2 regions of the Micromonospora sp. CA-244673 genome follow, and region 2 is predicted to be linked to the other one. Evidence: riboswitches for the same ligand, from Rfam matches in the RefSeq annotation. Region 2 holds a riboswitch; the other holds the start of a gene.
What was found. Region 2 has a riboswitch for thiamine pyrophosphate ahead of thiE (thiamine phosphate synthase). Riboswitches for the same ligand answer to the same signal wherever they lie in the genome.

Region 1 (6,402 bases), 680 kb from region 2:
GGTCAGTCGCCGGCCAGCGACCGCGGATCGTCGTCCTCGTCGTCGATGTCCTCGTCGCCCCAGCCGCGCCGGGCGAACGGCAGGATCACCCAGAACATCAGGAACCAGAGCCCGGTGAGCGCGCTGAGCAGGAACGCGATCGGGCGGTCCAGCACGAAGTCGGTGATCAGCAGGACCGCGCTGACCATCGAGATCAGCATGAAGGCGAGGCCGCCGGTGGCCATCCGGTGCGCGAAGCGGACCAGCTCCGGCTTGCGGCCCTGGCGGAACAGCGCCCGGTGGAAGGCGACCGGCGAAATGATCATCGCGGTGGCCGCGGCGGCGGACAGCAGGGCGACGATGTAGACGTCCCGCTGGAATTCCGAGGTCCGGGTGAAACCGTTGCTGAACGGCAGGGTCAGCAGGAAGGCGAAGAGGATCTGCACCCCGGTCTGCGCGACCCGCAACTCCTGGAGGAGGTCGGCGAAGTTGCGCTGCCAGCGCTGCTTCTCGGTTTCCTTGGACACCCGCTACCTCCAGGGAAGACGCTACTGCCGGTGAGGGCTCCCCACCGGCAGTACCGCCTGTGCCCCGTCGCGCCGGGCGTGAAACCGGTTCAGGACCCGCGGCGGATCCGGCCCGCGTACCGGGCCTCCAGCTCCGCGTTGTGCTCGTCGCCGCCGGTGATGTTGGCGGACAGGTAGACCGGGGGCTGCTCCCCCGCCGCGAGCAGCCGGGCGACCACCTCCGCGACGATCTGCTGGGCCAGCAGCGCGGCAGTGATCGAGGACACCGCGCCCACCGCGCCGCCGCCGGGCAGCGGCAGGGTGGCGTCGCCGTACGGGGCGCCGTTGTCCAGCACCACGTCCGCGAAGTCGGCGAGCTTGCGCCCGGACGGGTGGCGCGAGGTCATCCGGGCCGAGTGCTGCGCCGAGGTGATCGCCACCAGCCCGTGCCCACGCTCCTTGACGACGGCGGCGAACTCGACCATGGCGCCGTTCACCCCGGAGTTGGAGGCGAGCACGAACACGTCCTGCGGCCGGACCGGGGCCAGCTCGTAGAGGCGGTGCGCCACGGCCGGCTCACGCTCCAGCTTCGGACCGAGCACGTCGGCCGGCTCGCCGCCGTGCAGCACCAGATCGCGCAGGGCGATCCGGTTGGTGGGGACCAGACCGCCGGCCCGGCCGGCGATCTCCATGGCGAGGGCCTCCGAGTGGCCCGTGCCGAACGCGTGCACCACCCCGTCGGCGCGCAGCGACGCGGCGATCAGGTCGGCCGCCCGGGCCACGTTCTCCCGCTGGTCGGCGGCGACCCGGGCGATCGTCTCGGTCACGATCGCCAGGTACGCCTCGGCGCTCACCGTCATGCTTCCTCCGTCCCTCGGGGTCGGGCCAGCCACTCGACCGCGAAGTCGACCGCCACCCGCTGCCTCATCAACCGGCCCGTCCCGTCGCCGACCGGCCCGAGCCGCACCGCACCGGTGGCCTCCAGGTCGGCGCCGAGCCGGGCGAAACACTCCTCGTCCAGGTCCACGTCGTCCCACCACACCCACTCCCGGCCGCCGTCGCCGGTCAGCACGGCCGCGCCGCAGCGCTGCCGGGGCGGCGCCGGTTGCCGGTACTCCGCCAGGTGCAGGGACGTGTTGCTGCCGTGGTCCACGCCGAGCAGCAGCACGTCGGCGTCGAGATCGTAGAGGCGGGCCAGCGGGGAGCCCTCGCCCAGCATGTCGGCCCGCGCATGGCCGTCGACGATCCGCGCCGCGGCCGGCCCGAGCGCGGCGAACGAGACGAACGGATGGTCGCTGCGCCGCGCCCCCGGCCAGGTGCGGACCAGCTCGGCCAGCGCGCCCATGAACCGGCTCGGTGTCACCGCCGGGTCGAAGCCGGGCGTCTCGTCGCGGATCACCGGCCACCAGTCCGCCGGCACCGGCGGGTTGCTCCACCCCGCCGGGTCGCTGTTCTCCGGCGTGTGGGTGGGCACCACCACCGTGCCGGCCGGGCCGAGCACGTCGCGCAGGGCGAGCAGCACGGCCTCCGGGCCGCCGCAGAGGAAGCCCAACGGGCGCAGGGAGGCGTGCACGAGAACGGTCCCGCCGGGGCGTACCCCCAGGTCGCGGAGCTGGGCGGCGAGCGACGCGCGGGTGTGCGGCCGGGCCGGCGCGGGGCTCGCGGTCATCGGCCGGCGCGGGCCAGGATCGCCGCGGCCAGCGGGCCGGGCGCCTCGTCCGGGATCCAGTGGGTGACGTCGGGCAGCACCACGAAGCGGTAGTCGCCCGTGACGTGGGCCGCGCACGCGTCGGCGGCGGTCCGCCCGATCGCCACGTCCCGGTCGCTCCAGACGAACGTGGTCGGCACGCCCACCGGCCCGACGGCCTTCATGTCCGCCCCGGTCATGGCCCGATACCAGTTCAATGCCGCGGTCAGCGCGCCCGGCTCGCGCATCGGGTCGGCGTAGCGGGCCACCCGGTCGGCGTCACCCGCCCCGGACAGCATCCGGCGCAGGGTCGCCGCGCGGAACGCCAGCAGCACCTTCTCCGCCTTGCCCGGCTTGCGGAACAGGGCGATGTAGGAGGAGCGGGCCTTCTGCCGCGGGTCGGTGGCGAGCGCATGCCCCATGGCGGCCGGGTGCGGCACCGACACCGCGGTCAGCGTGCGCACCCGCTCCGGGTGCGCCGCCGCCAGTCCCCACGCCACGATCGCGCCCCAGTCGTGGCCGACCAGGTGGGCGGCGGTCACCCCGAGCGCGTCCAGCACGGCGGCCGCGTCGGCCACCAGCTCCGGAATCCGGTACGCCCCGACGTCCGCCGGCCGGGCGCCGGGCGAGTAGCCGCGCTGGTCGAGCGCGTAGGTGCGCAGCCCGGCCGCGTGCAGCGCGGGGGTCACCTCGTCCCACTCACCGGAGTGCTGCGGGAAGCCGTGCAGCAGCAGGACGGGCTCACCGCCCTCGGGGCCGCCGGTGCGTACCTCGAACGTCAGCCCTCGCGCCTCGACCCGCATGGCCGCCACCCTAACGGGCGATCGCCCTGCTGGGCCCGACGGCGGGGTCGGTGCTAGCGTCTGCGACGAGACAACTTCACATCCGACAGGGGAGCGCACAGCGCTGAGAGTGCGGGCCGGTGCCCGCAGACCCTCGAACCTGATCTGGGTAATGCCAGCGCAGGGAGTTCGGTCGACCTCCAGCCGCGCCGCCGTCCGGTGACCACCGGGCGCGGCGTGCGTCTTCTCCTGGTTCGCCTCACAGAACTGGGAGCAACCATGGACAGCACCAACCGGTGGCGCACCATCGACATCGTCGTGGCCTCCGTGCTCGCGGTGGCGTTCGGCATCATCTTCTGGGCCTGGGGCCTGCTCTGGAACGGGCCGGCCGACGCCGTTCCGCTGCCCGGTCGCGCCGTCCTGTACGGCGTCTGGCTGGTGCCGGCCGTGCTGGGCGCCCTCGTCGTCCGGAAGCCGGGCGCGGCGCTCTTCACCCTCACCCTGGCCGCGCTGGTCTCTGTGGCGCTGGGCACGAGCTGGGGCTGGACGATCGTCGTGCAGGGCCCGCTGGAGGCGGCCGCCGCCGAGCTGGCTTTCGCGCTCTTCGCGTACCGCAGCTACCGGCTGCCCGTGGCGCTGCTCGCCGCGACGCTGGCCGGTCTCGCGGCGGCGATCTACGACGTCTTCGTCTGGTACCCGGGCACCGCGTGGGGCAGCTTCCGCCTGCCCTACATCCTGCTGACCGCCGCCAGTTCGCTGGTGGTGGCCGGACTGGGCAGCGTCGCCCTCACCCGGGCCCTGGCCAACACGGGTGTCCTTGACCGCTTCCCCGCCGGCCGCGAACGCGCCGCCGTCTGACCGCCCCCGCCGACCGCGTTGATCAAGGAGTTTGCGTCGGCCGAGGCGGTTTTCCAGACGCGAACTCCTTGATCAACCAAGCTGGGGCCGGAAGGGCCGGAGGGAGGTGGCGCGGTGGGAGCCGTGAGCCTGCGGGGGTTCGGGTGGCGGCACGCCGGGCGGAAGGGCTGGGCCGTGCGCGGGGTGGACCTGCGCGTCGAGGTTGGCGAGCGGGTGTTGCTGCTCGGGGCTTCCGGGGCCGGTAAGAGCACGCTGCTGGCGGCGCTGGCCGGGTTGCTGCCGGAGGACTCCGGCGAGCAGGAGGGCACCGTCGAGATCGACGGGCTCGACCCGCGCAAGGCCCGGGAACGCGTCGGCGTCGTCTTCCAGGACCCGGAGAGCCAACTGGTGATGGCCCGCTGCGGCGACGACGTGGCGTTCGGGTTGGAGAACCGGGGGGTGCCCGCCGACGAGATCTGGCCCCGGGTGGACGAGGCGCTGCGCCGCGTCGGCTTTCCCTACCACCGGGACCGGCCCACGGCCGCGCTGTCCGGCGGCGAACAGCAGCGGCTCGCCCTGGCCGGGGCGCTCGCCCTGCGGCCGGGACTGCTGCTGCTCGACGAGCCCACCGCCAATCTCGACCCGGCCGGCGCCACCCTCGTCCGGCAGGCCGTCGCGGACGCCGTCGACGCCGACACCACCCTGATCCTGGTCGAGCACCGGGTCGCCGAGGCGCTGCCGCTGGTCGACCGGGTGGTCGTGCTGGAGCCCGGCGGCGGCGTGCGGGCCGACGGGCGCCCCGACGCGGTCTTCGCCGCGTACGGCGACGCGCTGGCCGACGCCGGGGTCTGGGTGCCCGGCCACACCGTGCCGCCCCGGCACGCCAGCACGCCGCCCGGCGAGGTGTTGCTCACCGCCGACCGGCTCGGCCTGCCGCCCCGGCTGGCCCCCACCGACCTTCGGGTACGCGCCGGCGAAGCGCTCGCCGTCCTCGGCCCCAACGGCGCCGGCAAGTCCACCCTGGCCCTGCTGCTCGGCGGGCTGCTCCGCCCCGGCACCGGTACGGTCACGGCCACCCCGGCCCTGGCCGGCCGGGACGCGGGCACTCCCCCGCACCGCTGGCGGGCGCCCGCCCTGGCCCGGCGGATCGGCTCGGTCTTCCAGGACCCGGAGCACCAGTTCGTCACCGGCACCGTCCGGGACGAGCTGGCCCTCGGACCCCGCCGCACCGGCCAGCCCGAGCCCGCCGTGACGGCGACGGTGGACGCCCTGCTGGCGCGGCTGCGCCTGGACCGGCTGGCCGGGGCCAACCCGTACACCCTCTCCGGCGGCGAGGCCCGGCGGCTGAGCGTGGCGACCGCCCTGGCCACCGCGCCCCGCCTGCTGATCTGCGACGAGCCCACCTTCGGCCAGGACCGGCGGACCTGGCGGGAACTCATCGACCTCTTCGCCGAGCTGCGCGACGCCGGCCACGGCGTCGTCGCGGTCACCCACGATCCCGACTTCGTGGCCGCGCTCGCAGACCGGACCCTCACCCTGGAGCGCCGGACGCCCGGAGGCCGGTCGTGATCGGCGTCGAACCCGTCGCGGCGGCGGGCGCGCCGCTGGCCCGGCGCAACCCGGTGGCGAAGCTGGCCGCCGCGTTGCTCTTCTCGGTCGTCCTGATCGCCACCCTGGACCCGGTCGCCCCGGCGATCGCCATCGCGGTCGAGTTGGCCGTGCTGCCGCTGTTCGGCATCCGCTACCGGGTGCTGGCCCGGCGGGCCTGGCCCCTGCTGGCCGGCGCCGGCGGCATTCTGGTCACCCTGGTGCTCTTCGCCGCCGACCGGTCCGGTCCGGTGCTGCTCACGGTTGGTCCGCTGCTGGTCACCCAGGGAGTGCTGGTCACCGCGCTGGGCCTGGTGCTGCGCATGCTCGCGGTGGCGCTGCCGGGGATCATCGTGTTCGCCACCACCGACGCGACCGACCTGGCCGACGCGCTGATCCAGAACGCGAAGGCGCCCGCCCGGTTCGCCATCGGGGCGCTGGCCGCGTTCCGGCTGGTGCCGCTGCTGGAGGAGGAGTGGCGGATGATCAGCATGGCGCGCCGGGCCCGGGGCGTGGACGCCGGCCGCAACCCGGTGGCCAAGCTGCGGCTGTTCGGGTCGACGGCGTTCGCGCTGCTGGTCGGGGCGATCCGGCGGGGCACCCGGCTGGCCGTCGCCATGGACGCCCGGGGCTTCGACGCCGGCACCCCGCGTACGGTCGCCCGGCGGCAGCGCTTCACCCGGGCCGACACCCTGCTGGTCGTCGCCGCCGGGGCGCTCGGCGCGGCGGCGCTGACGGTCAGCGTGCTGCTGGGCACCTTCCGCCCGCTGATCGGCTGAGCCCCGCTACCGCCGCGGCTGGGCCACCCCGCTCCGGTACGCCAGCACCACCGCCTGCACCCGGTCCCGCACCCCGAGCTTGGCGAAGATGCGGTTCACGTGCGTCTTCACGGTCGCCTCGCCGACGAAGAGCCGGTCGGCGATCTCCCGGTTGGACAGGCCGAGGGCCATCATCCGCAGCACCTCGGTCTCGCGCGCGGTCAGGTCGGCGAGGCTCGGGTGGGCGACCACCGACGCGGTCGCGG
Region 2 (6,402 bases):
GCCCCGGCCGCCACCGTCTGGGCGGTCGACGTCAACCAGCGGGCCCGCGACCTCACCGCCGCCAACGCCGCCCGGGTCGGGGCCGCCGACCGGGTCCGGGTGGCCGCGCCGGACGACGTACCCGCCGACCTCGCCTTCACCCAGATCTGGTCCAACCCGCCCATCCACATCGGCAAGCCGGAGCTGCACGAGCTGCTGCGGCGCTGGCTGCCCCGGCTCACCCCGGACGGGGTGGCCTGGCTGGTCGTCGCCCGGCACCTCGGCGGCGACTCGCTGCACCGCTGGCTGGTCGAACAGGGCTGGCAGGTCGAGCGGCACGCCAGCCAGAAGGGCTACCGGGTGCTCCGGGTCACCCGGTAATCGGGTGTCGCCCGCGCCCGCCCCTCGGGCAGGATGCCCGCGTGGGATACGTGGACGTGGCAGGTGTCGGGCACATCCTCCCGGACGGCCGGGAACTCTTCGCCGAGGTGTCGTTCCGGGTCGGTGAGGGCGCCAAGGTGGCCCTCGTCGGCCCCAACGGCGCCGGCAAGACCACCCTGCTGCGCATGGTCGCCGGCGACCTGCCGGTGAAGACCGGCGCCGTCGCCCGCTCCGGCGGGCTCGGCGTGATGCGGCAGTTCATCGGCATGATCGGCGACGAGTCGACCCTCGCCGACCTGGCGCTGTCGCTCGCCCCGCCCGCGCTGCGCGACGCCGGTCGCCGCCTCGCCGACACCGAGGCGGCCATGCGGGCGGCCGAGGTCCGCGGCAAGTACAGCAGCGCCGCCGGCAAGGCCCAGCTCGCGTACGCGGACGCGCTGGCCGCCTGGGGCGAGACCGGCGGGTACGACGCCGAGGTGCTCTTCGACACCGTCGCCACCATCGTCCTCGACCTGCCGTGGGACGCCGCCCGGGAGCGCCCGGTGCGGACCCTCTCCGGCGGCCAGCAGAAGCGGTTCGCCCTGGAACTGCTGCTCCGCGGCCCGGACGAGGTGCTCCTTCTCGACGAGCCCGACAACTTCCTCGACGTGCCCGGCAAGCGCTGGCTGGAGGCCCGGCTGCGCGAGTCCGGCAAGTCCGTGCTCTACGTCTCGCACGACCGGGAGCTGCTCGCCCAGACCGCCGACCGGGTGGTCGCCGTCGAGGGCGGCAGCGCGTGGGTGCACCCCGGCGGCTTCGCCAGCTGGCACGAGGCCCGGGTGGCCCGGCACGCCCGCCTCGACGAGCTGCGCCGCCGCTGGGACGAGGAGCACCAGAAGCTGCGCGAGCTGGTGCTCATGTACAAGCAGAAGGCCGCGTACAACGACGGGATGGCCTCCCGCTACCAGGCCGCGCAGACCCGGCTGCGCAAGTTCGAGGAGGCCGGGCCCCCGCCCGTACCCCCGAAGGAGCAGGACATCCGGATGCGCCTGACCGGCGGGCGGACCGGCAAGCGGGCGGTGATCGCCGAGCAGCTCGAACTGGACGGCCTGACCTACCCCTTCGACCTGGAACTCTGGTACGGCGACCGGCTCGCGGTGCTCGGCGCGAACGGGACCGGGAAGTCGCACTTCCTGCGCCTGCTGGCCCGCGGCGGCACCGACCCCGACCCGGCCAACACCCCGGTCGACGGCGCGGCGGCGCTCACCCCCGTCGCGCACGGCGGCCAGGTACGCCTCGGCGCCCGGGTCCGGCCCGGCCACTTCTCCCAGACCCACGACCGGCCCGAGCTGATGGCGAAGACGCTTGTCGACATCCTGTGGCGGGGCGACGAACACCGGGCCGGCATGGACCGGCACGCCGCCATGGCGGCGCTGTCCCGGTACGAGCTGGCCGGGCAGGGCGACCAGCGGTTCGGCACCCTGTCCGGCGGCCAGCAGGCACGCTTCCTCGTGCTGCTGCTGGAGCTGTCCGGGGCGACCCTGCTGCTGCTCGACGAGCCGACCGACAACCTCGACCTGGCCTCCGCCGAGGCCCTCGAAGCGGGCCTGGACGCGTTCGCCGGGACGGTCGTCGCGGTCACCCACGACCGGTGGTTCACCCGCTCGTTCGACCGGTTCGTGCTGTTCCGCGGCGACGGCGAGGTGGTGGAGACCCCGGAGCCGGTCTGGGACGTCAGGTGACGCCGGGCGCGGCGGCATAGGGTGGATCTCGTGACTGAGATGACCTACCGCCGGCTCGGCGACTCCGGACTCGTGGTGTCCGTCGTCGGCATCGGCTGCAACAACTTCGGCCGCAAGCTCGACCTCGACGGCACCCGCGCCGTCGTCGACGCTGCGCTCGACGCCGGAATCAACTTCTTCGACACCGCCGACATCTACGGTGAGCCGCAGGGCGGCTCCGAGGAACTCCTCGGGCAGGCGCTCAAGGGGCGCCGGGACGACGTGGTGGTCGCCACCAAGTTCGGCATGGACATGCACGGGCTCAACGGGCCGGACCACGGCGCCCGGGGCGCCCGCCGCTACATCGCCCGGGCGGTCGAGGCCTCGCTGCGCCGCCTCGACACCGACCACATCGACCTCTACCAGATGCACGAGCCCGACCCGGGCACCCCGATCGACGAGACCCTCGCCGCGCTGGACGACCTGGTCACCGCCGGCAAGGTGCGCTACCTCGGCAACTCGAACTTCGCCGGCTGGCAGATCGCCGACGCCGACTGGACCGCCTCCTCCCAGGGCCGCACGCGTTTCATCTCCGCGCAGAACCACTACTCGCTGCTGGAACGGTCCGTCGAGGCCGAGGTGATCCCGGCGTGCGAGCGGTTCGGCCTCGGCATGCTGCCGTTCTTCCCGCTGGCCAACGGCCTGCTCACCGGCAAGTACAAGCGGGACGAGACCCCGCCCGCCGGCAGCCGGCTCTCCGGCGGCGGCCGGTACGCCGAGCGCCTCGCCGCCGCCGACTGGGACACCATCGAGGCCATCGAGGCGTACGCGGCCGAGCGCGGGATCAGCATGCTCCAGGTGGCCATCGGCGGGCTCGCCGCCCGCCCGGCCGTGACCTCGGTGATCGCCGGCGCCACCACGCCCGAGCAGGTACGCGCCAACGCCGAGGCGGGCACCTGGCAGCCCACCGACGAGGACCTCGACACCCTCGACGCGATCCTCTGACCGACCCGCTCGCTGCCCCGGCCCGCCTGCCCGGCCGCCGGGGCAGCATGCTGTCCGCGCCGCGCCGCGCCGCGCCGTCCGCCCCCGGCAGGCGTAACGCCACGGCGTCGCACCACATGCGATGGTCGTCCGGGCGGTGGCCGTCGCGGTGCACGTACACGTCGGGCAGGAGGCGGCACCAGGCTGGGCCCTGCAGCATCGCCCAGGTCAGGAGGCCCTCGGCGACTGCGGCGCTGCCTCGGAACGGTAGGAAGGCCAGCCGGCGGGGAACGTGGGCGGACGAGGGCATCCCGACAGCATGACGTGACCGGGAGATCACGTGCTGTCTCCGTCCTCCACTCGGGACGGTCGGTGGGAAATTCCCCACGTGCCCCTTGGCGGATGCGCGCGCACGTCGTACGGTAGGCCCGCAAGTGACCCACGGGAGCCCGGTGCCACCGGGCTGAGAGGGGGGCTGGAAGCCCCCGACCGTCGAACCTGATCCGGGTAATGCCGGCGCAGGGAGGAGAGTTGCCGTGCCGTCCCTGGGACGACTGCATCTGATCACCGACACCCGGCCGGGGCGGGACCCGCTCGCCGTGCTGCGTGCCGCCCTGCCGGTGGCCCGCGCCGAGCTGGTCGTCCAGGTCCGGGTCGAAGACGACGCCAGCGACCGGGAGGCGTACGAGCTGGCCCGGCGGGTGGTCGGCCTGTGCCGGCCGTACGGGGCGACGTGCCTGGTCAACGACCGGCTGCATGTGGCGCTGGCGGTCGACGCCGACGGCGGGCACGTCGGCGCGGAGGACCTGCCCGTAGCGGCCGCCCGCCGGGTGCTCGGCGCCGGCGCCGTGCTCGGCGCGACCGCACGGGAGCCGGGCGGCGCCGTCGCGGCGGTCGCCGCCGGGGCGAGCTACCTGGGCGTGGGCCCCTGCCACGCCACCACCACCAAGTCGGGCCTCCCCGATCCGATCGGCCCCGCCGGGCTGCGCGCGGTGGCCGGTGCCGTGGACGTGCCGGTGATCGCGATCGGCGGGGTGACCGCCGCGTCGGTGCCGGCGCTGCGAGCCGCTGGGGCGTACGGGGTGGCGGTGGTGGGTGCGCTGTCCGCCAGCCCCGATCCCGCCCGCACGACCGCCGAGCTGATCGCGGCGCTGACGTGCTGACCCGACCGGACGTCGCCATCGTGGGGGCGGGACCGGTCGGGCTGGCGATCGCGTGGCGGTGCGCCTCCCGCGGGCTGCGCGTGACCGTCCACGATCCCGCTCCCGGCTCCGGGGCCTCGCACGTCGCCGCCGGGATGCTCTCCCCGGTCGCCGAGGCCTACTTCGGCGAGCACGAGCTGACCGGCCTGCTCGCCGAGTCCGCCGCCCGCTGGCCCGGCTTCGCCGCCGACCTGGCCGAGGCGGCCGGCGCCGACGTCGGGTACCGGGCCGACGGCACCCTGGTGGTCGGGCTCACCGCGGACGACCTGGCCGAGGCGCGGCGGCTCTGGTCGTACCAGCGGGGGTTGGGACTGCCGATCACGCCGCTGCGCCCCTCGGAGCTGCGCGACCGCGAGCCGGCGCTGGCCCCGCGGGTGCGCGGCGGCGCGGTCGCCCCCGGCGACCACCAGGTCGACCCGCGCCGGCTGGTCCCCGCGCTGCGGGCGGCGGCCGGGCGGGCCGGCGCGGTGCTGAACCCGGCCCGGGTCGGCGCGCTGTCCGAGGTGGACGCCAAGGTCACCGTGGTGGCGGCCGGCTGCGGCGCCGCCGCGCTGACCGGGCTGCCGGTCCGGCCGGTCAAGGGCCAGGTGCTCCGGCTCCGCGCGCCCGGTCGCGGCGCGCCGGACTTCCGGCACGTGATCCGGGGGTACGCCGACGGCGAGTCGATCTATCTGGTGCCCCGGGACAGCGGCGAGGTGGTGGTCGGGGCGACCGTCGAGGAGCGCGCCGACACCGAGGTGACCGCCGGGGCGGTGCTCCGGCTGCTCCGCGCCGCCGTGGACCTGGTGCCGGAGCTGGCCGAGTACGACCTGGTCGAGGCGACCGCGGGGCTGCGCCCCGGCACCCCGGACAACGCGCCGATCATCGGGCGGCTGCCCGGCCGGCCCGGCGTGCTCGTCGCCACCGGGCACCACCGGCACGGCATCGTCCTCACCCCGGTCACCGCCGACCTGGTCACCGAGTGGATCGTCACCGGCGAGCCGGATCCGCTGCTCGCCCCCTTCACCCCGGACCGGTTCGGGAAGGAGCCCAGGTGGAACTGATCGTCAACGGCGCGGGACGGGAGCTGCCCGGCGGCTCGACCGTCGCCGACGTGGTCCGCGCGGTCACCGCCCAGGAGCGCGGCCTCGCGGTCGCGGTGAACGGCGAGGTGGTGCCGCGCGGCGGCTGGTCGGCGACCGTGCTGCGCGCCGGCGACCGGGTCGAGGTGCTCAGCGCCGCCCAGGGCGGGTGAGCCGGATGTCCTTCGAGATCGGCGGGGTCGGCTTCGGCTCCCGGCTCATCCTCGGCACCGGCGGCGCGGCCAACCTGCACGTGCTGGAGCAGGCCATCCGCGCCTCCGGCACCGAACTGGTCACCCTGGCGCTGCGCCGGGTGGACACCGCACCGGCCGCCGCCGGCGGCCTGCTCGACCTGCTGGACCGGTGCGGGGTACGGCTGCTGCCGAACACGGCGGGCTGCTACACCGCGTCCGAGGCGGTGAAGGTGGCCCAGCTGGCCCGGGAGGCGTTCGACACCGACTGGGTGAAGCTGGAGGTGATCGGCGACGAGCGCACGCTGCTGCCCGACGGGGTGGAGCTGCTGCGCGCCGCCGAGGAACTGGTGGCCGACGGGTTCACCGTGCTGCCGTACACGTCAGACGACCCGATCCTGGCCCGGCGGCTGGCCGACGTGGGCTGTGCGGCCGTGATGCCGGCCGGCGCGCCGATCGGCTCCGGGCTGGGGGTGACCAACCCGCACCACATCCGGCTGATCCGGCAGGGCGTGGACGTGCCGGTGATCCTCGACGCGGGGATCGGCACCGCGTCCGACGCCGCGCTCGCCATGGAGCTGGGCTGCGACGCCGTGCTGCTGGCCAGCGCGGTCACCCGGGCCGCCGACCCGGTGGCGATGGCCACCGCCATGCGGCACGCGGTCGAGGCCGGGCGGCTGGCGTACGGGGCCGGCCGGATCGCCCGCCGCTTCCACGCCCTCGCCTCCACCCCCGACGAGGGAAGGCCCGAGCTGTGACGGCGGGCTCCCCGGTCGATCTCAGCACGAGAACGCCGGCCGAAGCGCCGCCCAGCACCGGGATCGCGGTCTGCTCCGCAGCTCTTGGCGCGGAATGGCCCGTGGAGGGGCCGGAACCTTGCACGATCTCCGGCAAGGCCGTGCCG

Region 1: linked by a shared signal. The riboswitch ahead of ACQP12_RS26385 (ECF transporter S component) and the one ahead of thiE (thiamine phosphate synthase) in region 2 are both predicted to bind thiamine pyrophosphate.

The regions. Positions count from the first base shown of each region.
Region 1 covers NZ_CP192019.1:5,772,732-5,779,133, forward strand. The annotation lists gene ACQP12_RS26365 (DUF6328 family protein) at 3-506, opposite strand; gene ACQP12_RS26370 (sugar isomerase domain-containing protein) at 596-1,345, opposite strand; gene ACQP12_RS26375 (aminoglycoside N(3)-acetyltransferase) at 1,342-2,154, opposite strand; gene ACQP12_RS26380 (alpha/beta fold hydrolase) at 2,151-2,975, opposite strand; TPP riboswitch at 3,053-3,159, shown strand; gene ACQP12_RS26385 (ECF transporter S component) at 3,234-3,812, shown strand; gene ACQP12_RS26390 (ABC transporter ATP-binding protein) at 3,927-5,360, shown strand; gene ACQP12_RS26395 (energy-coupling factor transporter transmembrane component T family protein) at 5,357-6,157, shown strand; gene ACQP12_RS26400 (response regulator) at 6,164-6,402, opposite strand, start outside.
Region 2 covers NZ_CP192019.1:6,457,383-6,463,784, reverse strand. The annotation lists gene ACQP12_RS29615 (class I SAM-dependent methyltransferase) at 1-360, shown strand, start outside; gene ACQP12_RS29610 (ABC-F family ATP-binding cassette domain-containing protein) at 402-2,081, shown strand; gene ACQP12_RS29605 (aldo/keto reductase) at 2,103-3,065, shown strand; TPP riboswitch at 3,476-3,586, shown strand; gene thiE (thiamine phosphate synthase) at 3,581-4,207, shown strand; gene thiO (glycine oxidase ThiO) at 4,201-5,289, shown strand; gene thiS (sulfur carrier protein ThiS) at 5,280-5,480, shown strand; gene ACQP12_RS29585 (thiazole synthase) at 5,477-6,256, shown strand; gene ACQP12_RS29580 (thiamine phosphate synthase) at 6,397-6,402, shown strand, end outside.